DNA from 3 places in the Micromonospora humida genome. Region 1 is predicted to be linked to each of the others. Evidence: riboswitches for the same ligand, from Rfam matches in the RefSeq annotation. Region 1 holds a riboswitch; each other region holds the start of a gene.
The links. A riboswitch is a leader RNA that binds a small molecule or an ion and turns the genes downstream of it on or off. The one in region 1 is predicted to bind cobalamin.
Positions count from the first base shown of each region.

Region 2: linked by a shared signal. The riboswitch ahead of JQX11_RS02825 (ribonucleoside-diphosphate reductase subunit alpha) and the one ahead of JQX11_RS03605 (peptidase) in region 1 are both predicted to bind cobalamin.
Region 3: linked by a shared signal. The riboswitch ahead of cobN (cobaltochelatase subunit CobN) and the one ahead of JQX11_RS03605 (peptidase) in region 1 are both predicted to bind cobalamin.

Region 1 covers NZ_JAFEUC010000001.1:877,953-885,920, forward strand. The annotation lists gene metE (5-methyltetrahydropteroyltriglutamate--homocysteine S-methyltransferase) at 1-885, shown strand, start outside; gene JQX11_RS03600 (hypothetical protein) at 1,028-1,330, opposite strand; cobalamin riboswitch at 1,547-1,750, opposite strand; cobalamin riboswitch at 1,969-2,097, shown strand; gene JQX11_RS03605 (peptidase) at 2,200-3,243, shown strand; gene JQX11_RS03610 (SCO2322-related protein) at 3,240-3,761, shown strand; gene JQX11_RS03615 (prenyltransferase/squalene oxidase repeat-containing protein) at 4,121-5,569, shown strand; gene JQX11_RS03620 (SCO2322-related protein) at 5,566-6,471, shown strand; gene JQX11_RS03625 (CbiQ family ECF transporter T component) at 6,464-7,705, shown strand; gene JQX11_RS03630 (ABC transporter ATP-binding protein) at 7,702-7,968, shown strand, end outside.
Region 2 covers NZ_JAFEUC010000001.1:689,318-697,285, forward strand. The annotation lists gene JQX11_RS02795 (PEP/pyruvate-binding domain-containing protein) at 1-2,105, shown strand, start outside; gene JQX11_RS02800 (TetR/AcrR family transcriptional regulator) at 2,112-2,678, shown strand; gene JQX11_RS02805 (hypothetical protein) at 2,797-3,183, shown strand; gene JQX11_RS02810 (hypothetical protein) at 3,321-4,040, opposite strand; gene JQX11_RS02815 (oxidoreductase) at 4,096-4,998, opposite strand; gene JQX11_RS02820 (helix-turn-helix transcriptional regulator) at 5,126-6,013, shown strand; cobalamin riboswitch at 6,041-6,254, shown strand; gene JQX11_RS02825 (ribonucleoside-diphosphate reductase subunit alpha) at 6,376-7,968, shown strand, end outside.
Region 3 covers NZ_JAFEUC010000001.1:126,367-134,334, forward strand. The annotation lists gene cobN (cobaltochelatase subunit CobN) at 1-2,952, opposite strand, end outside; cobalamin riboswitch at 3,262-3,391, opposite strand; gene JQX11_RS00580 (hypothetical protein) at 3,986-4,321, opposite strand; gene JQX11_RS00585 (aldo/keto reductase) at 4,412-5,311, opposite strand; gene JQX11_RS00590 (MFS transporter) at 5,385-6,626, opposite strand; gene JQX11_RS00595 (AfsR/SARP family transcriptional regulator) at 6,917-7,693, shown strand; gene JQX11_RS00600 (MFS transporter) at 7,698-7,968, opposite strand, start outside.

The DNA.
Region 1 (7,968 bases):
CGAATGCGCGCCGAGGTGGAGCAGGTCATCCGGTTGCAGGAGCGGCTGGGCCTGGATGTGCTGGTGCACGGTGAGCCGGAACGCAACGACATGGTCCAGTACTTCGGCGAACAACTCGACGGTTTCGCCGCCACCACGCACGGCTGGGTGCAGTCCTACGGGTCCCGTTGCGTCCGCCCGCCGATCATCCACGGCGACGTGGCCCGCCGGGCACCGATGACCGTCGCGTGGTCCACCTATGCCCAGTCGCTGACCGACCGTCCGGTCAAGGGCATGCTCACCGGGCCGGTCACCATCCTGGCCTGGTCGTTCGTCCGGACCGACCAGCCATTGGCCGACACCGCCGACCAGGTGGCGCTCGCGCTGCGCGACGAGTGCCGCGACCTGGAGGCCGCCGGTATCCGGATCATTCAGGTCGACGAGCCTGCCCTGCGGGAGACCCTGCCGTTACGTCGGGCCGACCAGAAGGTGTACCTGGACTGGGCGGTCGGCGCGTTCCGGCTGGCCACCGGCGGCGTCGCCGACGACACCCAGATACACACCCACCTGTGCTACAGCGAGTTCGGTGAGGTGATCACCGCCATCGACGCGCTCGACGCGGACGTCACCAGCATCGAGGCGTCGCGTTCGAAGATGGAGATCCTCGACGACCTTGCCGCGATCGGCTATCGCCGGGGGGTCGGCCCCGGGGTGTGGGACATCCACTCGCCCCGCGTCCCACCGCACCACGAGGTGGTCGACGCGCTCCGTCGGGCCGTTGCGGCCGTGCCCGCCCGACGGCTGTGGGTCAACCCGGACTGTGGTCTGAAGACCCGCACCTATGCCGAGGTCGAGGCGTCCCTCCGACACCTCGTCGCGGCTGCCGCCGAGGTCCGCGCGAGCTGAACGGGCCGGTCCGGGCGGACTCCCCCTGGGGTCCGCCCGGAGCGGATGAGTCGTTCGCGCGAACCCCATGCCCGGCAGGATCGGGCGGCCCAGGATGATGCCGTCGCGTGCCGGGCGGCGTCCGGGTGGGTGTCGCGGTGGTTCATGGCGTCGGTGTGGGCGAGCCCTGCGGTCGCGGGATCCGCTGGGCATCTAGCAGGTCACGGATCCGGCTGTCGGCGTCGCGGTGGGTCGCACAGCACTGCGGCGTCGAGTCGACGATGCGCCGGATGTCGGCCAGCAGTGTGCTCAGGGTGTTCACCTGGTCGGTCAGGCTGCGGTTTCGCGCTTCGCGTGCGCCGAGTTGCCGTCGCGTGGAGGCGAGACGTTCGTAGTCCGCTGCCGGGAGGACGACGACATCTTCGTCATCGATTCTGATGCGACGTGGTGCGGCGGGCCTAGTCACTGGCCGTTCCGTTCGGCTGGCATGCCGACGGTGCCGGGGGTCACGGCACCGTACGTTGACGGACGGGGTCGTTGTGCTGGTGGCGCTTGCATCGGGGTCTCCTTGTGCCGAGTCGTCGAACTCGGCTGGGAGCGGTGCGGTCGCAGGCAGCACCGGATGTCGTGCTGTCGGCGATGGTCGACCCGCCCTCGAAGGTCGCCGAGCTCTCCGCGTGCGGGTGCACGTGGGCAGCGGGCAGGTCTTCGGACTCGTGGGCGTCGTGCTCAGGCCTACCGGCCGTCGCTTCCCAGGCCGTGCGGGCCCAGTGCTGATGACGGCGGTCGTTCCCACTCACCGCTGCGGGGCAGTCCCGGTCTCGCACCGGGTTCCCTCTTGCGCCGCCACGTGGTGGCGTGGCGGACCGACTGCGGTGTCACGATATCGCGTCGGGTCCCGATGCGGCGGTGCTTCGGGCCGCGGCGTTGCGCACCGGGGGCGATGCGGTGAGTCAATGTGCCGGTGCTGACCGCATTCGTGTCGGCTGGTGGGGGTACGGCGCTTGTCGTCCGTAGAGGACGCCGCAACGCCGGTTATCACCAAGCGTGTTCGCGCGATGGCGCATTGACATCCACTGTCGAGGGCGATCAGACTGTCGCGACAACTCCATCAACGTGTGTGCGTGGGGGAAGTCCGGTCGAAGTCCGGCGCTGGCCCGCAACGGTAGGTCGTCGAGGTGGCAGACACCCCTGACGGCGAGCCCGAATACCCGCCGCACGCGTGGTTTTCCGTTCCCCACCCGTCGTGGCCCACGGGTCGGAGGCCGGTCGATCCTGCCTGCCGGTGGCGATCGTCCGGGTTCTGACGACCGCCGGGCCGGAAAGGCGCTTCCGATGGTCGTCCGCCTGAGCCGGCACCGCCTGCTCGCCCTGTTCTGCGGCGTACTCGCCGCTCTCACCCTCGCCACACCTGCGACCGCCGCACCCGCGCACCCCGGCGTCGACCGGGCCGGGGCCGCCGCCGGCTGGCTCGCGCGGCAACTCGTCGACGGTGAACGATTCGAGGTGGTCTTCGACGGCGTCGCCTACCCCGACCAGGGGTTGACCCTCGACACGGTGTTCGCCTTCGCCGCCGCCGGTGTCGCCGACGACTTCGGCGCGCAGGCACTGGACTGGGTCACCCGACCGGACATCCGCGACGGTTACGTCGGTGACGGCGGCACCGAGGCGTACGCCGGTGCGACCGCGAAGCTCGCCCTCGCCGTGCAGGTTCGCGGGGGCGACCCGACCGACGTCGGCGGTGTCGACCTGATCGCCCGGTTGCGGGGCCTGGAATCGCCCAGTGGCCGGTTCACCGACCGGTCCGCGTACGGCAACTACAGCAATGCGTTCAGCCAGTCCTTCGCGATCCTCGCCCTGGACCGCACGGCGCACGGTGTGCCCGCGACCGCCGCCATCTGGCTGGCCGGGACCCGCTGCCCGGACGGCGGATACCCGCTGCTGCCCGCTCAGCCGGTGTGTACCTCCGATGTGGACGCCACCGCACTGGCGGTGCAGGCGCTCCAGGCGGCGGGCCGCCCAGCCGACGCTGCCGCCGGGCTGCACTGGCTGGTGTCGGTGCAGGGCGCCAACGGCAGCTTCGCCGACTCGTCGGGCGTCCCGAACGCCAACAGCACCGGGCTCGCCGCGCAGGCGCTGCGCGCCGGCCACCGGCCGTTGGCCTGGTTGCGGGCACGGGCGTACCTGGTCGGCCTGCAGGTGGGTTGCGGCGCAGCGCCGGCCGACCGGGGCGCGGTCGACTTCGACGGCGGCACCTTCGACCCGGCCACCGCCACCCGCGCCACCGGCCAGGCCGTCCTGGGCCTGACCGGCGACGGCTACGCCACGCTCTCCGCTGCGGCCGCCGGTTCCGGCGCACCGGTCCTCACCTGTCCATGACCTGTCGCGCCGACCTGAACCCGGGAGGACACGTGTTCCGTCTCCAATCCATCGTCCGCGTGCGGCTGGCCGGGCTGGTGGCCGCTGCCGTCGCCGCCGTCGCCCTGACCGCCGTGGAGCCCGCGCCGCAGGCGGCGCACGCCGCCGCCTGCACCGGCACCACAGGGGTCACCGTCGTGGTCGACTTCGCCGCGCTCGGCGGGGGCGTGCAGGTCGCGTGTGCCCTGGGCGACCCGGCCACCGGGGTGGCCGCCCTGCAGGGGGCCGGTTTCACGGTGACCGGCACCTCGCGCTGGGGTCTGGCGTTCGTCTGCCGGATCAACGGCAAGCCCACCTCCGCGACCGAGCCGTGTGTCAACACGCCGCCGGCGACCGCCTACTGGTCGTACTGGCATGCCCCGGCGGGCGGGTCGTGGTCCTACAGTTCCTCGGGCGCGAGCAGCTACAACCCGGCTCCGGGCAGTGTCGAGGGCTGGTCGTTCGGGGCGGGCGCAGCGCCGAGCATCGCTGTTCCCTGATCCTGACGGCATCCCTGCTGTGACCGGCGCGTCGGCTGTCGGCGGCCGCCCTGGCGTCCTGCGACGCCAGGGCGGTACCGTGTCGGCATCCGGTGCGCCGGGTACACAACTGCATACGTCCCGTGTGGGGGGAAGCCGGTAGAAGCCGGCGCTGACCCGCAACCGTGAGCGAGGGGTCCTCTCGCGAGCCGGAATGCCCCGCCCGGGACGAGCGGCTTCCACTGTCGAGGTCTACAGGGTGAGGTCCGGGCTGCCGTCGACGGTCCGTTCACCCCGCTCACCGCAGCATGCGGAGCGGGGTGACGTGCCCGGGGGTGTGTTCCGGAGGCCTCACCGACCGCTCTGCGAAAGGCAATCCCATGCTTTTGTCCCGGCGTCTCGCCACCGGCCTCAGCGCGATCGTGGCGACGACCGTCGTCACGGCCGCGGTGCCCCTGGCCGGGGTGGCCGCACCCGCCCCGGCTGATGCCGCCGCCGCGCGTGACGCCACCTCGTGGTTGGCCGGTGAGTTCACCGACGGCACGCTGCCTGGGCCGTTCGGTGGTCAGGACTGGGGTCTGACCATCGACGGCATCATCGCGATGTCCGCCACCAGCGGGTCCGCGCCGACGCGTCAGGCGGCGACCGGGCAGGTCGCGGCGCACGTCCGGTCCTACAACAGCTACGACGACTGGGGCATCGAGGGGTTCACCGACGGCGGGGCGACCGCGAAGCTGCTCTACGTCGCGTCCGCCGCCGGCGCCGACCCCACCGACTTCGGCGGGTACGACCTGCGGGCGGTGACGCTGTCCCTGCTGGCCGGGGCGGACGCCGGTCACCAGCGGGGACGGATCACCAGTCGCACCACGGCCGACAGTGGACCGGACGCCAGCAACACCTTCGACCAGTCCTTCGCGGTGCTGGGTCTGGCCCGCAGCGGTGACCTGCCGCAGGACACCGTCGACTTCCTCGTCCGGCAGCAGTGCGCCGCCGGCGGCTTCCGGCTCTACCCGGACACCGCGGACGGCCCGTCGCCGTCCTGCGACGAGCAGCCGGGCGCGACCCTCGACGTCGATTCCACGGCGATGGCCGTGCAGGCGTTGCTGGCTGCCGCTGACTCCGGTGCCGCCGGCGCTTCCGACGCCGCCCGCCGGGGCGCGGACTGGTTGGCGGGTCAGCAGCACGCCGACGGTTCGTTCGGCGGTTCCGGCCCGACCACCGGCGCGAACTCCAACAGCACCGGGCTGGCCGGGCAGGCGCTCGCCGCTGCCGGCCGGGACAGCCAGGCTGCACGGGCCGCACACGCTGTGACGCAGTTGCAGCTCACGGCGGCGAACGGTGGTGCTGCCGTCGGCGACGCGGGCGCGATAGCCTACCACGCCGAATCGTTCACCGGCGCTGTCTCGACGGGGATCGCGGACACCGACCGGGACCAGTGGCGCAGGGCCACCGCGCAGGCCCTGCTCGGGCTCGCCCAGGTGCCGCTGGGCCGCATCGGTCTCGACCTGCCGCCGACGTCGCCGACGCCCACGCCGACCGGCACCGCGACTCCCACACCGACCATGTCCCCCACCCCGACGGTCGCACCGACACCGACGGTGACCGGCACGGCCGGGCCGAGCCCGAGCGCCACCGGCAGCCCGGCGACGCCCTCCCCCACCATGTCACCGACCGGCACCGCCGCACCGAGCACCACCCCGGCGGCTCCCGCGCTGCCCGGCCTCCCCACCACCGGTGCGGCGATCATCGGGTACGTGCTGGTCGCGCTGCTGCTGATCGGCGGCGGTGTGGTGCTGTTGGTGCTCGGACGTCGACGGCGGGCGCAATGAGCCGCCGGGCCGCTCATGCCGCGACGGTCGTCGTGCTCACTGCGGTGAGCAGCGTCTCCTGGCCGGGCAGCCCGGCGGCGGCTGCCGGGTCGACCGGCTACTGCCCGGATGCCTCCGGGGTCACCGTCGTGGTCGACTTCAACGAGTTGGGCGGAGGCACGGTGGTGCGCTGCGCCTCCGGAACCCAGGCCACCGGTCTCGCGGCGCTCAAGAACGCCGGCTTCGAGATCACCGGCACGCTGCGCTGGGGTGAGGGTTTCATCTGCCGGATCGACGGCAAGCCGTCGGCTGCCTCGGAGAAATGCGTGGACACCCCGCCGGCCAGCGCCTACTGGTCGTACTGGCATGCCGCGAACGGGGGTGGTTGGGCGTACAGCGACAAGGGTGTCCTCAACCGCAAGCCGCCGGCCGGCAGCTTCGAGGGTTGGTCCTTCTCGCTCAACCGCAACGCCAGCGACGCCCCCAGGCCGAAAGTCACGCCGAAACGGCCGGCTCCCACACCTCCTCCTCCACCTACATCGCCGCCACCTGCGGTCGGTGGCGGGCCGGCAACGCCACCGCCGGCCGCAGGTGGTGGCCCGGTCGTGCCATCGGCCGGCGGGCCCGGTCGGACCACGACCGTCCCTCCTGCCGGCACCCCGGGTGCCACCCCGGTAGGCACGGCGTCAGCCAGTGTGGCGGCGGCACCCCCGACGGCGGTGCCGACGACGACGCCCGGTGGTGTCACCGGCTCGTCGGGCGGTACGGCAAGCGAGCCGGCGGTGACCGAGGTCGCCGCCTCCGGCAGCGGCCACGGCGGGCTGCCGCTGGGCACGATCGCCGGGGCACTGCTGCTGGCCGCGCTCGCCGTCGGCGGCGTGGTCACCGCCCGCCGACGCCGCGCCGCCGACCCCGATGACTGAACATCGGGACGGGGTTGACGCGGCTGCGGCCGCCCCGGGGCGCGGACCGCGCCGCTGGTCGGCCGCCCGGCTGCCGCGGGGGTTGCATCCGGGCGCGTGGTGGTTGTGGGCACTCGGTCTGGCCACAGCAGCCAGCCACACCACCAATCCGTTGCTGTTGGCGCTGCTCGTCGCCGTCGCCGCGCTGACGGTGCTACGGCGACGCACCGATGCTCCATGGGCGCTGGCGTTCCGGATGTACCTCGTCCTCGGCGCGGTGATCATCACGATGCGGGTGGTGTTCCGGATCGTCTTCGGTGGCGGGCAGGGCGAGCACCTGCTGGTGTCGCTGCCGGAGATCCCGCTGCCCGAGTGGGCGGCGGGCATCCGGTTGTTCGGGCCGGTCGCCGTCGAGCAGGTCCTCGGCGGCTTCTACGACGGGCTGCGGCTGGCCACGATGCTGGTCTGCCTCGGCGCCGCCAACGCGCTGGCCAACCCGAAACGGCTCCTCAAGGCGGTGCCCGGGGCACTGTATGCGGTGGGCACCGCCGTGGTGGTGGCGCTGTCGGTCGCGCCGCAACTGGTGGAGAGCGTGCTGCGGGTACGTCGGGCGCGTCGGCTGCGCGGCGCGACCGGTCGGGGCATGCGTGCGCTGCGGGGGATCGCCCTGCCGGTGCTGGCCGATGCCCTGGACCGGTCGTTGGCGCTGGCGGCGGCGATGGACTCGCGCGGCTACGGCCGCACCGCGGCGGTGCCGGCCGGTCAGCGCGCCGCGACGGGAGCCCTGGTGCTCGGTGGGCTGGTCGGTGTCTGCGCCGGCACATACGGACTGCTCGACTCCACCGGATCCGGCTACCTGGGTCTGCCGATGCTCCTCACCGGCCTGGTCGTCGCCGTGACCGGAATGCTGTTGGCCGGTCGCCGGGTACGGCGTAGCCGCTACCGACCGGACCGGTGGCGTTCCGCCGAGCTGCTGGTGGCCGGATGTGGCATCGCCGCGGCCGCGTTGACGCTGCTCGCCGGCTCGGTCACCCCGGAGTTGCTCTATCCGCCGGTCAGTCCGCTGACCTGGCCCGAGGTGACGCCGCTGATGCTGCTCGCCGTCACCGCGGCGGCGGGGCCGGCGTGGCTGGCCCCGCCACCAACCGGGTCGCCGTCGACCCGACCACCGACGGCGGGCACATCGGGCAGCGCTGTCGCGGCACCTACCCGTACCGGCGACCCGGCCACGTCCGTACCCGGAGGTCACCCATGATCACCTTCGACCGGGTGACCGTCCGCTACAGCGACGACGGTCCACCGCCGCTGCGTGAGGTGAGCCTGCGGGTCGAGGAGGGCGAACTGTGCCTGGTCGCCGGTCGCACCGGAGCCGGCAAATCGACGCTGCTGCGGGCGATCAACGGGCTGGTGCCGCACTTCACCGGCGGCACCCTGCACGGCAGCGTCACCGTCGACGGTCGGGACACCCGCCGGCACCCGCCCCGCGATCTCGCCGACGTCGTCGGCGTGGTCGGTCAG
Region 2 (7,968 bases), 190 kb from region 1:
AGCACGACACGGTGCTGAACGTCGAGGGCGAGGCGGACCTGCTGGCGGCGATCGGCACGTGCTGGGAATCGCTGCACGGCAGCCGGGCGGCGGCCTACCGCCAGGCGCGTGGGACCGACCCCGCCGACGTGCACATGGCGGTGGTGGTGCAGCGGATGGTCGCTCCGGTCCGGGCCGGCGTGCTCTACACGGCGAACCCGGTCACCGGCAACCGCACCGAGATGCTCGTCGAGGTCGGGCCGGGCACGACGGTCGTCGACGGCCGCACCGAGGTGACGCGCGTCGTGCTGGCCGATCCGGCCGGCAGCGCGGACCCCGGGTGGCAGGGCGAGCTGTGGGCCGCCGGCCGGCGGGTGCAGGCGCACTTCGGCACGCCGCAGGACGTCGAGTGGGCGACCGACCACGACGGGACGCTGTGGTTGCTCCAGTCGCGGCCGGTCAGCACGCTGTTCCCGGTGCCGCCGCAGACCGACGACCTGCGGGTGTACGTCGAGTTCGGCAACGTGCAGGGGATGCTGCGACCGGTCACCCCGATGGGCATGGCCACGCTCCGCGCGATGATCGCCGCCATGGTCGCCTCGCTCGGGATGCGGGTGGAGATCGTCGACATCGGCGGGCGGCTCTACGGCGACCTGACCGACCTGGTCCGTCGGCCCGCCAGCCGCCGACGGCTCGTCCGGTTGATGGCCGTCGACTTCGGGCCGCGCGCCCAGGCGGTGATGGAGCACGTCCTGCGGGACCCCCGGTTCGCACCGTCCGGCGGCAGGTCCCGCCGACCGGCGGACGCATCGCTGTCGACGGCGCTGCGGGCCCTGCGGGGCATCCTGCGGGCGCTGGCACGACCGGACGCGGCACGGCGTCGGCTGGTCGCGGCCGTCGACCGGCTACGGGCCGAGGCTGCGGCACCGGCGCACCTGCGGACGGCCCACGAGCGACTGCGGTTCGTCCGCGACCACGGCGACGGCGACGGCGGTGCCGCCGACGACATCACCTGGCCGATCGTGGCCGGGATGCTCGCCTCGGCCCTGCCCGCCCACCTGCTCAGGGGGGTCGCCACCGAGGACGAGATCCACGCCGTGCTGCGCGGCGTCCCGCACAACGTGACCATCGAGATGGATCTCGCGCTGTGGGCGCTGGCCTGCGCCGCCCGCCCGCACCGCGAGCTGCTCCTCGACACGCCACCGGCGGAACTTTCGGCCCGGTACCTGCGGGGCGCGCTCCCCGAGATCGGCCTGTCCGCCTTCCTGTCCCGCTACGGCCACCGGGCGGCGGCCGAAGCCGACGTCGGTGTGCCGCGCTGGGCCGAGGACCCCACCCCGGTCTTCGCTGCCGTCGCCAACTACCTGCGGTTGACCGACCCCACGCAGGCACCCGACCGACGGTTCGCCGGGGCCGCCGCAGCCGCCGGGGCCGCGCTCGACGAGCTGGCTGCCCGGGTCCGCCGACGTCGCCCGGTCCGGGGCCGGATCGCGATCTTCCTGTTGCGGCGGGCACGACGGCTGGCGGGGCTGCGGGAGTCCGGGAAGTTCGCCGGGCTGTACCGGCTCCGGACCGTACGCGAGCAGTTGCTGCTCATCGGGGCGACGCTGTTCCCGGCGGCGGACGACGTCATGTTCCTCACCCTCGACGAGGTCGAGGCGGCCCTCGACGGCGCCGACCTGACCGGGCTGGTCGCGCGACGCCGGGCGACCCACCGGCGCGAGCTGCGCCGCCGGGTGGTGCCGGTGGCGCTGCTGTCCGACGGGACGGACGTGGAGAGCACCCTGCCGGCCCCCGCCGACGGGGCGGGACTGCTGCGGGGCGTGGGAGCGGCGACGGGTAGGGTGACCGGCCCGGCCCGGGTGGTCACCGACCCGGCCACCGCGTACCTCGAACCCGGGGAGATCCTCGTGACCGCCACCACCGACCCGGGCTGGACGCCGCTGTTCCTGACCGCCGGGGCGCTGGTCACCGAGACCGGCGCGATCATGGCGCACGGTCCCACCGTGGCCCGCGAGTACGGCATCCCGGCCGTGATCAGCGTGCCGGGCGCCACCTCGCGGATCGTCACCGGTCAGGTGATCACCGTGGACGGCGCGGCCGGCACCGTGACGACGGCACGGTAGGCCCCGATGCCCAGGAAGGTCGATCCCCGTCAGCGCCGCACGCTGATCGCGGACGCGCTCATGCGGGTCGCCGCCGACCGGGGTCTGGAGGCGGTGAGTCTGCGGCACGTGGCCGCCGAGGCGGGGGTGTCCGCGGGCATGGTGCAGCACTACTTCACCACCAAGGACGAGATGATGGCCTTCGCGCTGTCCGTCGTCCGTGACCGGGGTCGGGCCCGGGTCGAGGCGGCGGTCGCGGCACTCGGGCCGGACCCGCAGCCCCGGCTGCTGCTGCGCACCCTGCTTGCGGCGTTGCTGCCGCTGGACGAGGCGGCGCGCGAGGACGGGCGGGTGGCGTTGGCGTTCCTGTCCTGGACCGCACTGCACCCGGCGGCTGCCCCCGGCCTGCGGCCGGACACCGCGCAACTGGTGGAGTTCATCGCCGGGCTGCTGCCGCGTGCACCGGCGTCGGACGCTGCGGCGGGACTGCTGGCGCTGGTGGAGGGGCTGGGGGTGTACCTGCTCGGCGGGCAGTACACCCCGGTGCAGGCGACCGCCGCCCTCGACCACCAGTTGGACCTGCTCTTCACCTGACCGGAGGCTGTCTCGCCGGGTCGGCGGTGCCCCGGTGCCCACCGTTCGCCGTGCGGGTGCGGCCGACCCGTGTAATCCTCTGTGGACAGTGATCGTCACCTATCGACAGGGGACTTCCATGCGATCTCGGCTCCTCTCCATCGCCTCCGCGCTGACGCTCGCGGTGAGCGGCTCGGTGCTGGCCCTGATACCCGCCAGCCCGGCCAGCGCCCACTGCGACGGCCACGGGCAGCACCCGGACCGCTACAGCGGGGGCGGAATCTCGTGGGGCGACGGGACCTACATCCACGCCTACCCGCACCGGGACTGCCAGTCCAGGGGCCAGGGTTATCCCAGTCAGAACATCGACGTGCACTGCGCCACGCTGACCGGCGACCTGTGGTTCTTCGTCCGCAACACCTCCACCGGGATCAACGGGTGGGCCCGCCGGGACGCGCTGCGCTTCTCGCAGACCGTCACCATCGCCGACTGCTCCAACGGGCTCGCCCCGCACCGCGTCGCCTGACCGGGGCTGCCGGCCCGGCACGGCGTGCCCCTCGACGTTTCGAGCGGTGCGCAGGTGTGACGGGACCCGGCAGCCCGGGGTGGACGGCAACCGCGTCCACCCCGGGCAGGCCGGCCCCGCAGGTCGACCCGACGGCGTCAGGTCAACAGCGCCGGGCGCAGCTCACCACCCACGTTGATCGTGCCGACGACCCGGTCGCCGGTGAGGTCGAAGACGTCGACCGCCCGGTTGGTGCGCATGAGTTCCCGCACCGACGGCGGCAGCGACGGGGGTTCCTTCATCGCCGCCCGGACGTCGCGGGTGGTGGAGATCAGCCGACCGACCAGCGACGCCCCGTCGTGGTCCACCCGCACCCGGCCGTACTCCCAGCCGCAGGTGGTCAGGTCGAGCACCTCGAACAGGCGGGCGAGCAGCGGATGGGGGTCGGTCGCCCGGACGAACTGCGCCGCCCGGGTGCCGACGACCGTGGTGGCGGCGGCGACGTGCACGTACGGGTGCAGGCCGCCCGGCAGCGCGAACAGCGGCCAGTGCAGCCGGCCACCGGCCTCGCGCCACAGTGGCCGGTAGTTGCGCCGGTCCACCGGGAACCGCTGACCGGTACGCCGGTACAGCTCCGTCGTCTGGGCCAGCAGGTCCGCGTGGGCCGCGTCGGCGAACTCACCGACGATGCCGGCCGCCACCGCCAGGCCGTCGCCGTCGTCGAGCAGCCCGACCATCGCCGCCACCTGCTCGGCAGGTCGGACGGCCAGGTGGGCGCCGAAGCGCTGCCGCACCTCGGCCGACAGCGCCGCCTGCCGGACCGGATCCTCCTGGACCTGCCGGCCCCCGCCGCCCAGCACCCGCCCGAGCCATCCCATGTCGCCTCGTCTCCGCCGCCCTCACCGACCGCAGCCATGCTAGTGCGGCCCGGCGTCAGAGACAGCGCACGCCGGTCAGTTCCTCGGCCGCCGTCCACAGCCGCCGGCCGACGGCGGGATCGGTGGCCTCCCGGCTGGCCCGCACCTCGGTGACCGGCCCCCAGGTCTGGAAGAACCGGGCCGGGCCGAAGAACTGGCCGCCGTGGACCTGCGGGTCGGTGGCGGCGCGCAGTTGGGGCAGCGCACCCTGCTCGACCGGCTGGGTGGCCAGCAGGCCGAGCCGGGCGATCACCCGGCCGCGCCGACCCTGGTGGGACCAGGCCCGGGGAGTCAGGTTGGTGCGGGTGACACCGGGGTGGGCCAGCACGCTGATCACCGGCGACCCGGTGGCGCGCAGCCGGCGGTCCAGTTCGATGCCGAAGACGGTGGTGGCGAGCTTGGACCTGCCGTACGCGGTGGAGCCCCGGTAGCCGCGCTCGCCCATCAGGTCGGTGAAGTCCAGGTGTGCGTTGCGGTGGGTGATCGAGCTGAGGCTGACCACCCGGGCCGCCCGCGCCGCGGCCAGGTTGCCCAGCAGCAGGCCGGTCAGCGCGAAGTGGCCCAGCAGGTTGGTGGCGAGGTGCAGCTCGTGGCCGTCCACGCTGGTGCGGCGCGGGCCGAGCAGCACCGCGCCGGCGTTGTTGACCAGCAGGTCGAGCACCGGACGGTCGGCGGCCAGGGCCGCCGCGAACTCCCGTACCGAGGCCAGGGAGGCGAGGTCCAGCTCGCGTACCTCGACGTCGCCGCCCATGCCGTGGGCGGCCCGCCGGCCGGCGGCGGTGTCGCGCACGGCGAGCACGACCCGGGCGCCCCGCCGGGCCAGGGCGGTGGCGGTGACCAGGCCGAGGCCGGAGTTCGCGCCCGTCACGACGGCGGTGCGGCCGTGCTGGTCGGGGATGTGGTCGGCGGTCCAGGTCATCTGCTGCTCCCTGACGGTCGGATCGGACCACCGACGCTAGGGCCCGACCGGGCGGGGCCGGTCGTACCCGGTTGCCTAGGTCCCGCAGACCTACCCACGCCGGTCCGGGCCGCGCCACACTGGCGACATGACCCGTCCGTACGCCCGTGAACTCGGTGACTTCCTGCGTGCCCGGCGCGCCCGGTTGCACCCCCGGGACGTCGGCCTGGAGCCGGGTGGACGACGCCGGGTCACCGGGCTGCGCCGCGAGGAGCTGGCGCTGCTGGCCGGGTTGAGCACCGACTACTACCAGCGGATGGAGCAGGGCCGGGAGGTGCGCCCGTCCGACGACGTGCTGGACGGGCTCGCCGCCGCGCTCGGCCTCGACGACGCGGAACGCCGGCACCTGTTCACCCTGGCCCGCGCCGCCCGCCGGCCGACGCCCGCCCGGGTCGACCACGGCCCGGAGCGGGTGCCGGAGAGCACCAGGCGGCTGCTGCGGGTGCTGGACACCCCGGCGGTGGTGCTCGGCCGGCACCTGGACCTGCTCGCCTGGAACGCGTGGGCGGTGGCGCTGCTCGGCGATCCGGCGGACCACCCGCCGGACCGGCTCAACATGCTGCTGCTGATGTTCGACGAGGCGGCGACCCCGGTGCGGCGCTGCGCGTCCTGGGAGCAGCAGGCCATGGACTACATCGGCATGATGCGCGCCGCCGTGGCCACGGACCCCACCCACCCCCGGGCCACCGCCGTCGTCGGTGAGCTGAGCATCCGCAGCGCCGAGTTCCGGCGGCTGTGGGCCCGGCACGACGTGCGCGGGTCGGTCAGCGGCACCAAGACCTTCCAGGTCCCCGAGGTCGGTGACATCGTCCTGGACTGGGACACCTACCCGCTGCCCGGAAACCCCGGCCCGGTCATGCTGGTCTTCACCGCCGAGCCCGGCAGCGCCGACGCCGACGCGCTGCGGCTGCTGGCGTCACTGCGGGCCACCGGGCGGTCGGATGAGAGTTATCCGACACACCGACGCGACATCTAGTGTTGCCTCTCCCCCATCTACGCCATATATGGTGTGCCACGCAGCTGGTTCGGCCGGGCCCGGTGGTCCGGTCGAGGCAACAGGGAACCCGGTGGAAATCCGGGACTGCCCCGCAGCGGTAAGTGGGAACGACCGCCGTCATCGAGCACTGGACCGCGAGGTCCGGGAAGCGACGGCCAGTAGGCGACCGACCCCGGTCACGCCCACGAGTCCGAAGACCTGCCAGTGCGCCGTGCGCTGCTGCGCGCGGCGGTCGGAGGTCGCGCGGGACGACCGACGCCAGCACCCGGGCCGGCCGCCGTGCCGCGCCCGTCGGCGTCCTCCCGCGTCCCGATGGCCATCGGTGACAGCGAGGAGAGGTCATGACGAGCACAGCGCAGAGCCCACCGTCCGACGTCGACGGCGCGCAGCCACGCCGGCCCGCGATGCGGGTCCGCAAGCGCGACGGCGACACCGAGCCGGTGGACGTCAACCGGATCGTCACGGCCGTCGCCCGGTGGACCACCGACCTGGACGAGGTCGACCCGCTGCGGGTGGCCACCAGGACGATCAGCGGCCTCTACGACGGGGCGACCACGGCCGAGCTGGACAAGCTGTCGATCCAGACGGCGGCGGAGCTGATCGGCACGGAACCGCAGTACTCCCGCCTGGCGGCCCGGCTGCTGGCCGCCTACGTGGACGAGGAGGTACGTGGGCAGGAGGTGACCTCGTTCAGCGAGTCCATCCGGTACGCCCACGGCCTCGGCCTGATCGCCGACGACACCGCCGCGTTCGTGGCCCGGCACGCACGCCAACTCGACGACGCCGTCGACCCGGCCGGTGACCTGCGGTTCGAGTACTTCGGGCTGCGTACGGTGGCCGACCGGTACCTGCTGCGGCACCCGCAGTCGCGGCTGGTGGTGGAGACCCCGCAGTACTGGCTGCTGCGGGTGGCCTGCGGGCTGTCCACCACGCCCGACGAGGCGGTCGGGTTCTACCGGTTGATGTCGTCGCTGGCCTATCTGCCGAGTTCCCCGACGTTGTTCAACTCGGGCACCCGGCACACCCAGATGTCGTCGTGTTTCCTGGTCGACTCGCCGCGCGACGAGCTGGACTCCATCTACGAGCGCTACCACCAGGTGGCGAAGCTGTCGAAGTTCTCCGGCGGCATCGGCATCTCCTTCACGCGGGTGCGCGGCCGGGGGGCGCTGATCCGGGGCACCAACGGCCGGTCGAACGGGATCGTGCCGTTCCTGAAGACCCTCGACGCCGGGGTGGCGGCGGTCAACCAGGGCGGCCGGCGCAAGGGGGCGGCCTGCGTCTACCTGGAACCCTGGCACCCGGACGTCGAGGAGTTCCTGGAGCTGCGGGACAACACCGGTGAGGAGGCCCGGCGCACCCACAATCTCAACCTGGCCAACTGGATCCCCGACGAGTTCATGCGCCGGGTCGAGGCCGACGGCGACTGGTCGCTGATCGACCCGTCGGACGCCCCGGAGCTGCCCGACCTGTACGGCGAGGAGTTCGACGCCGCGTACCGGGTCGCCGAGAAGAAGGCGGTCCGCACGGTGAAGGCCCGGGACCTGTACGGGCGGATGATGCGCACCCTGGCACAGACCGGCAACGGGTGGATGACGTTCAAGGACCCGGCGAACCGGCTGTCCAACCAGACCGGCGTGCCGGGCAACACGATCCACCTGTCCAACCTGTGCACCGAGATCCTGGAGGTCAACAGCGACACCGAGACGGCGGTGTGCAACCTCGGCTCGGTCAACCTCGGCGCGCACCTCACCGCCGACGGCGTCGACTGGGACAGGCTGCGCGCCACGGTCCGTACGGCTGTGGTGTTCCTGGACCGGGTGATCGACATCAACTACTACCCGGCCGAGCAGGCGGCGGCGTCGAACCCGCGCTGGCGGCCCGTCGGGCTGGGGCTGATGGGGCTGCAGGACGCGTTGTTCGCGCTGCGGCTGCCG
Region 3 (7,968 bases), 750 kb from region 1:
CGCGCGCAGGTAGTTGTCCCCGGCCGGCTCGTCGAGGGCGGCGACCAGCCGTACCGCGTCGTCGAGGAGGGCGACGACATGCGGGAACGCGTCGCGGAAGAAGCCGGAGATGCGGACCGTGACGTCGACCCGGGGCCGGCCCAGTTCCGCCACCGGCACCACCTCGACGCCGGTGACCCGCCGCGACCGGTCGTCCCACACCGGCCGGCAGCCGAGCAGGGCCAGCACCTCGGCGATGTCGTCGCCCTGGGTACGCATGGCGCTGGTGCCCCACACGGTCAGCCCGACCGACCGCGGGTACTCCCCGGTGTCGGCGAGGTAGCGGGCGAGCAGCGAGTCGGCCAGCGCGACCCCGACGTCCCAGGCGTTGCGGCTGGGGATCGCCTTCGGGTCGACGGAGTAGAAGTTGCGGCCGGTGGGCAGCACGTTGACCAGCCCCCGGGTGGGCGACCCGGAGGGTCCGGGCGGCACGAACCGGCCGTCGAGCGCGCCGAGGGTGTGGGTGATCTCGTCGGTGGTGCGGTCCAGACGGGGCACCACCTCACGGGCGGCGAACCGCAGCACCTCGGCGGCGTCGGGGCAGGACCCACCGGTCACCTCCGCGACCACCGGGTCGGCTCGGTCCGGATCCCAGCCGAGGGTCTCCATGCCGAGGACGAGCCGCCGGGCCAGCCCCTCGATCAGGTCCACCGCGTCGGCGGCGGTGACCGCCGGCCCGTCCACGACGTCGGTCAACGCCGTCGGCACCGCCACCCGCGCCCCGGGCTCGGCGAGCAGCGCCTGCTCGTCCAGGCCGTAGCCGGCGGCGAGGGCCTGCCGCAGGCCGGGCAGCGCCCGGCTGCCGCCCCACACCTGCGGTGCGCGTAGCACGGCCAGGACGAGGTTGACCCGGGCCTCACCGGTGGGCACCCCGGCCAGGATGTGCAGCCCGTCGCGGATCTGCACGTCCTTGACCTCGCACAGGTAGCCGTCGAGGTGCAGCACGAAGTCGTCGAAGTCGTCGGCGGCGGGCATCGCCTCGGTGTGCAGGTCGTGGTGGAGTTCGGCGGCGCGCACCAACTCCCAGATCTGCCCCCGGACCACCGGCACCTTCGCCGGGTCGAGGGCCTGCACGGTGGCGTACTCGTCCAGCAGCTGTTCGAGTTTCGCCAGTTCGCCGTAGGTCTCGGCGCGGGCCATCGGGGGCACCAGGTGGTCGACCACGACGGCGTGCGCCCGCCGCTTGGCCTGGGTGCCCTCGCCGGGGTCGTTGACGATGAACGGGTAGACCAGCGGCAGGTCACCGAGGACGGCGTCGGGGGCGCAGTCGGCGGCCAGGCCGAGTCCCTTACCGGGCAGCCATTCCAGGGTGCCGTGTTTACCGAGGTGCACCACCGCGTCCGCGCCGAAGCCGCCGTCGGCGACCGGCGCAGCCAGCCACCGGTAGGCGGCCAGATAGTGATGGCTGGGTGGCAGGTCGGGGTCGTGGTAGATGGCGATCGGGTTCTCGCCGAAGCCGCGCGGCGGCTGGATCAGCAGGGTGACATTGCCGAACCGCAGCCCGGCCAGGACGATGTCCCCGTCGTCGGTGTAGAGCTGGCCGGGTGGCTCACCCCAGTGTTCCCGCATCCGGTCCCGCAGGTCGACCGGCACCTGGTCGAACCAGCGCCGGTAGGTGTCCCCCGGCACCCGGGCCTCGGCGGCGGCCAACTGTTCCGGGGTGAGCCACTCGACGTCGTGGCCCCCGGCGGCGATCAACGCGTGGATCAGCGCGTCCCCGTCGGTGGGGGGCGGCGCGTCGCCGAGGTGGTATCCGGCGTCGGCGAGGGCGGCGAGCAGCCGGACCGCCGAGGCGGGGGTGTCCAGGCCGACGGCGTTGCCGACCCGGGAGTGCTTCGTCGGGTAGGAGCTGAGCACGACCGCCACCCGCTTCGTGGCGTTGGGCAGGTGGCGCAGCCGGGCCTGCCGGACGGCGATCCCGGCGACCCGGGCGGCCCGCTCGGCGTCGGCGGCGTAGACCGACAGCCCGTCGGCGTCGATCCGCTTGAACGAGAACGGCACGGTGACGATCCGACCGTCGAACTCGGGGATGGCCACCTGCATGGCCGCGTCCAGCGGGGACAGCCCGGCGTCGCTGGCCGCCCACTGCTCCCGGGTGCTGGTCAGGCAGAGCGCCTGGATCACCGGCACGTCGAGGGCGGCGAGCGCGCCGACGTCCCAGGCGTCCTCGTCGCCCCCGCCGGAGGCGTCGGCGGCGACCGTCCCCCCGGCGGCGAGGACGGTGACGACGAGCGCGTCGCAGCGGGCGAAGAGGTCCAGCGGCCCGTCGCCGGGGGTGAGCCCGCGCAGCGATCCGCAGAAGATCGGCAGCGGTTCGCCGCCGGCCGCGTCGACCGCGTCGGCCAGGGTCTGCACGAAACCGGTGTTGCCGGCCAGCGCGTGCGCCCGGTAGAACACGATCCCCACCGTGGGCCGCCCGCCGCCGTCCTGCCGCCCGGCCGGTCCGGCCACCGGGTCCGCCCCGTCGACCGGGGTGGACGGGCGGTGGTGGTCGAGGATGCCGTAGGGCGGGGTGGGGGTGGGCGGGTCGAAGCCCTCACCGGTGAGCAGGACGGTGTCGGAGAGGAACCGGGCGAGCTGGGCGAGGTTGTCCGCGCCCCCTTCGACCAGGTAGGACAGCGCTTCGGTGGCCACCCCGGAGGCCACCGTGGAGGCCGCCATCAGCTCCGCGTCGGGCACCGCCTCGCCGCCGAGCACGATCGTGGGGACGCCGGAGCCGAGCACCGCCGCGAGGCCGTCCGGCCACGCCTGCCGCCCGCCGAGCAGCCGTACGACGGCCAGGTCGACACCGTCGAGCAGGGCCGGCACGGCGGCCACGTCGACCCGGGTGGGGTTGGCGAGACGGTAGTCGGCGGCGCTGGCGCGGGCGGCGAGCAGATCGGTGTCGGCGGTGGACAGCAGCAGGATGCGCACGTTCGGCTCCGGAGAGTGACGTCCGGCTCGACCACGGGGCCGGGCCGAGCGGGGCGGGAGGGACGCCGGTCAGCGGCGGCGGAGGTCCGACGTACCCCGCCGGCGGCGGGGCACCCGGACCGGCCGTCAGCGGTACGTGGCAGGCCGACCGCCCCGGCGACGGCCGGCGACGGTGGGAGAGGTGGGAGCGCGCGGCGGCGCGGGCTCGACGGTGATGCGGAAATCACCGACCGTGATCGGGTCGGCAGTGACGCTGTGCGTCATCGGGTCCTCCTCGGGTGTCCACGCCCTGGGGTTCTCCGACGGCCGAAGTATCCTGGCTCCCGGATCGACGCTCACCCCCGGCCTTCCAACCGTGCACGCACGGTCGTGACCCACGAGGGGGGATCGCTCCCCGGTGACAGTGGCGGGACCGCGTCGGAATCGCACCGACTTCCTTCACTGCCGTCAGGCCGCGAATGCTGCCACACTCCTCACCCCGAGGTCAACGGCGGCCACCGGCCCCGCGACGGCGCGGAACTGGGCGGCACGGAGCTGATCCGGGCGGCACGGCCCTGGTCGGTCGGGACACCTCTCTCGCACGCTGTCGAGCTGATGATGTCAACGACTCGGGACCGGCACGGCCGACCTGACCGGACGGTTGGCGCGCCGGGTAGGGCCCCCCGACACGCCGGGGCCGGGGCAGCCTGAGGGCGGCGGCCCCGGCCCGGTGCCGCGGGGCCGCCCCCTCCGGTGCCGCAGGCCCTCCGGTCACAGGCCCATCCGGTGCCGCGCCACCCCGGCCACCCCCGACCTGGCGGTACGGGTCGTCCCACCCGGCGGGGCCGATCCGTCGCCGTCATCAGCTCGAAAGGGCCCGCGACGACATACCCCCACACCCCTGCCCCGCAGTGGCAGGCGACCGGGGCGGCCGGCGGTCGCACCCGCCGCCGTGGCCGCACCCCCACGGACCCACATCCCACGGACCCACATCCCACGGGCCGACATCCCACGGGGGCCACCACCCCGCCACGCCGCACGCGCGGCTGCGGGGTCAGCGGAGGCGACGCTCGGGGTGGGCCCGGTTCCAGGCCCGCATCCGCTCCGGGTATCCGGTCTTCGCCGCCTCGTAGAGGGGCACCGCGTGCCGGTGGGCCAGCTTCGCCGCCGTACGTGGGGAGCCGGTACGGCGGCGGATCCACTCCCCGTCGTGCGCGATCGCCACCACCGTGGTGTCGGTGGCGGTCGTCTCGGGTTCGAGATAGAACTCCACCCCCCGGTGGGCGGCCACGAAGTCCGCCAGCGCGGTCAGGTCGTCCCGGGTGGCCTCCCGGTCGAGCTTCGTCGGGATGCCCTCGTCAGCCCGGGTCCGTCGGCTGAACCAGCCCATCTGCCCGTCCTCTCCTCGGCGTCCCTCCAGTGGAGCACCCCCACCTGGAAGGGCGCTGCGAACCCGGTGACAGCCGGCTGAGCGGCCCGTTCACCGCCGGTCGAGGGCGGCCAGTTCGTCGGGGGTGAGTCGCAGCGCGGCGGCCGCGACGTTCTCGGCGAGGTGGGCCGGGTCACCGGTGCCGGGGATGGCCAGTACGTGCGGGCCCTGGTGCAGCGTCCAGGCGAGGCGTACCTGCTGCGGGGTGGCGTCGTGGGCGCGGGCGACGGCGTGTACGGCCGCGCCGTGGTCGGTGCGGGCCCCGCCTTCGCGGTTGCCGCCGGTCAGGGAGAAGAACGGCACGTAGGCGATACCCCGGGCACCACACTCGCGGACCATGGCGTCCTGGTCGCCGCGGTTGTCCAGCGCGTAGTTGTTCTGCACGCAGACCACCGGGGCGATGGTCTGCGCCTCGTCGAGGTGGTCGAGGCGGACGTTGGACAGACCCAGGTGCCGGATCAGGCCGGCGTCGCGCAGCTCGGCCAGCGCGCCGAAGCGTTCGGCCACGGAGTCCGGCGCGGGCCGCTTGACGATCCGCAGGTTGACCAGGTCGAGGTGGTCGCGGCCGAGCCGGCGCAGGTTCTCCTCCACCTGGGCGCGCAGCTGCGCCGGGCTGGCCTCCTCGTGCAGGCCGGTCGTCGGGTCGTCCCGGAAGCCGACCTTGGTGGCGACGACCAGCCCTTCCGGGTACGGGGCGAGCGCGGCGCGGATCAGTTCGGTGGCGTACCTGGCGGGGCCGGTGCCGACCTTCAGGGTGCCGCCCGGCGAGACGTAGAACGCGGCGGTGTCGATGTGGTCGACCCCCAGTTCGACGGCCCGGCGCAGGACGCGCAGCGCCCGGTCCCGGTCGGGGTGGGCGGTGATCCGCATCGAGCCGAAGCCCATCCGGTGCACGGTGCGGTCACCCAGGGTCCAGCGGCCCGCCGCTGCGGCGGTGATCTCGGTTGGCATCCGGCGACCCTAGCCAGCGGCGGTGGCCCGGCGTAACGGCCGCGCACCCGATACCGGCCGGGGCCGACGACTGTTAGATTTTCTGTATCGGGCCGGCGGGTGTCTGCGGCGCGGCACCGGCCGGCGGACGGGTCGCCGGCACCAGGGCCAGGGTCGGAATCAGCAGCACCGGCACCACCAGCAGGGCGTGCAGGATGCCGACGTGGTCGCCGAGCAGACCCAGCAGCGGCGGGCTGGCCAGGAACGACGTGTAGCCGAGCACCGCGACGACGCTGACCCGGGCGGGGGCGCGTTCCTCGTCGTCGGCGGCGGCGCTCATCCCGACCGGGAAGCCGAGCGATGCGCCGAGTCCCCAGAGGACCACCCCGACGACGGCGAGCGGCCCGGAGCCGGCCAGCACCGCCAGCAGGGAGCCGGCGGCGGCCAGCAGGATCGTGCCGATCAGCACCGGTACCCGGCCCCAGCGGTCGATGGCCACGGTGCCGGCGGTCCGGCCGATGGTCATGCCGGCGACGAAGACCCCGAAGACGGCGGCCCCGGCGGCCTCGCTGACCCCGTAGCCGTCGACGAAGGCGACCGCCAGCCAGTCGTTGGCGCTGCCCTCGGTGAACGCCATCACCAGCACCAGCGCGCCGATGAGCAGGGTGCGCGGCTCCCGCCAGGCCGCGAGCAGACCACCCCGGCGGGCCGACGCGGCACCGTCGGCGGTGGAGGCGGGCAGGGCGGGCAGGAAGTTCCGCGCCCCGAGCAGGGTGCCGCCGAGCACCACCGCCGCCAGCACCGCCAGGTGCACGGTGATCGGCACCGCGAGCCGGGCCGCGCCCGCGCCGAGCCCGGCGCCGGCCACCGAGCCGAGGCTCCAAGCGGCGTGGAAGCGGGGCAGGATGGTGCGACCGAGCCGTTTCTCCACCGCCGCGCCCTCGACGTTCATGCCCACGTCGCAGGTGCCGGAGCCGTAGCCGAGGGCGAACAGGCCGACCGCGACGCCGGGCAGCGAGCCGAGCGGGGTGGCGATGCCCACCCCGGCCAGGCCGACCGCCACCAGCACGGTCGAGGCGACGACGGTGCGGGCCGGGCCGAGCCGCTGGGTCACCAGGCCGGCGGTGGTCAGCGCCAGCACCGCGCCCCCGGACATGGCCAGCAGCAGCAGTCCGAGCCGGCCGGCGCTGAGGCCGAGCGCGTCGCGGACCGCCGGGACCCGGGAGAACCAGGTCGCCACGGCGAGGCCGTTGAGGGCGAAGACCACCGCGACTCCGGTACGGGCGGCCCGTACCACCGGGGGTGGGACGGCTCGGTCATCGGTGGCGGTGTTCACGGCGCGCGGTCCTCTTCCCCTGGCGTGGCCCTTCCGGCCCGGCTTTCCCGGTGTGGTCGTTTTCCCGGCCCGGTGTGTCCCGTCCGGGCCCGACGTCCCACCGCTGATCTCACACCGCTTTCGTCACGGCCACAAGCGCGATGTGCCCCTTACCGCAGCGGCGCGGCCGAACGGAGATGGCGCGGCACCGTCATTATTGATCGATTAACTTCAATCAGTGGTGGGCACTGACGGTACGGGGGCACGCGCATCGTGGGGGATTCGTGAAGTTCGGCATACTCGGAACATTTGTGATACTTCCCGGGCAGAACTACTGCATCAATGCTCCCAAGCAACGCAATCTGATGGCGGTCCTGACGGTCAACGGAAATGTGCTCATTCCGGTGGAACGCCTGGCCCGGGAGGTGTGGACCGACGAACCACCCGCCTCGGCCGGCAATCTGATCCGGCAGTACGTCTTCCGCCTCCGGCGCAGTCTGCCCCCGTCGGTGGGGCGGTCCATCATCACCGGCCCGGGTGGATACAAACTGCGGTTGGCACGCGGCGACGTCGACAGCCACCTCTTCGACGCCAACGTGGTGCGCGGCCGGGCCGCCTTCGCGGCGGGCCGGCTCGACGACGCGGTCCGGTCCCTGTCCGAGGCGTTGGCCGCCTGGCGGGGGGACCCGCTCGCCGACGTCGACCCGTCCCCCTCGATCCTGGCCGAGAGCCGACGGCTCGGTGAACGGCGGCTGCTCGCCATCGAGCTGCGCGCCGACGCCTACCTGCGTCTCGGCTGGTACGACGAAGCCGTCGAGGAACTGGCCGCGCTGGTCACCCTCCACCCCGAGCGGGAACGGCTGCGCGACATGCAGATGCGGGCGCTGTGCCAGGTGGGCCGCCGGGCCGACGCCCTCGCGGTGTACCGCGACCTCCGTCAGACGCTTGCCGACGGCGTGGGCATCGAGCCGGGGCCGGCGTTGCAGCGGCTGCACCGGCGGGTGCTCGACGGCGACCCGGCGCTCAGCGAGCCGTCCGACGCCCGCCGGTCCGCCGCGGCCGGATGGTCGGGGGCGGCGTACCGGTGACGGGTCACCGGACCCGGTCGGGGCGCGCGGGCAGAAGGGTCGCCACGAGGGCGAGCGCCGCCACCGCCAGCCCCGCCCCGGTGACCACGGTGGCCGCGCCCCAGCGGGTCAGCAGGGGTGCCAGCACCATGCTGCCCACGGCGAACCCCCAACCGATCGCCGCGTACTGGAGGGAGAAGCCGGTGGCCCGGCGGTCGGGTGGCAGGACCCGTTCCAGGTGCAGCGACCGGGCCAGCACGGTCGGCCCCTCGAAGAACCCGGCGACGGCGTACAGC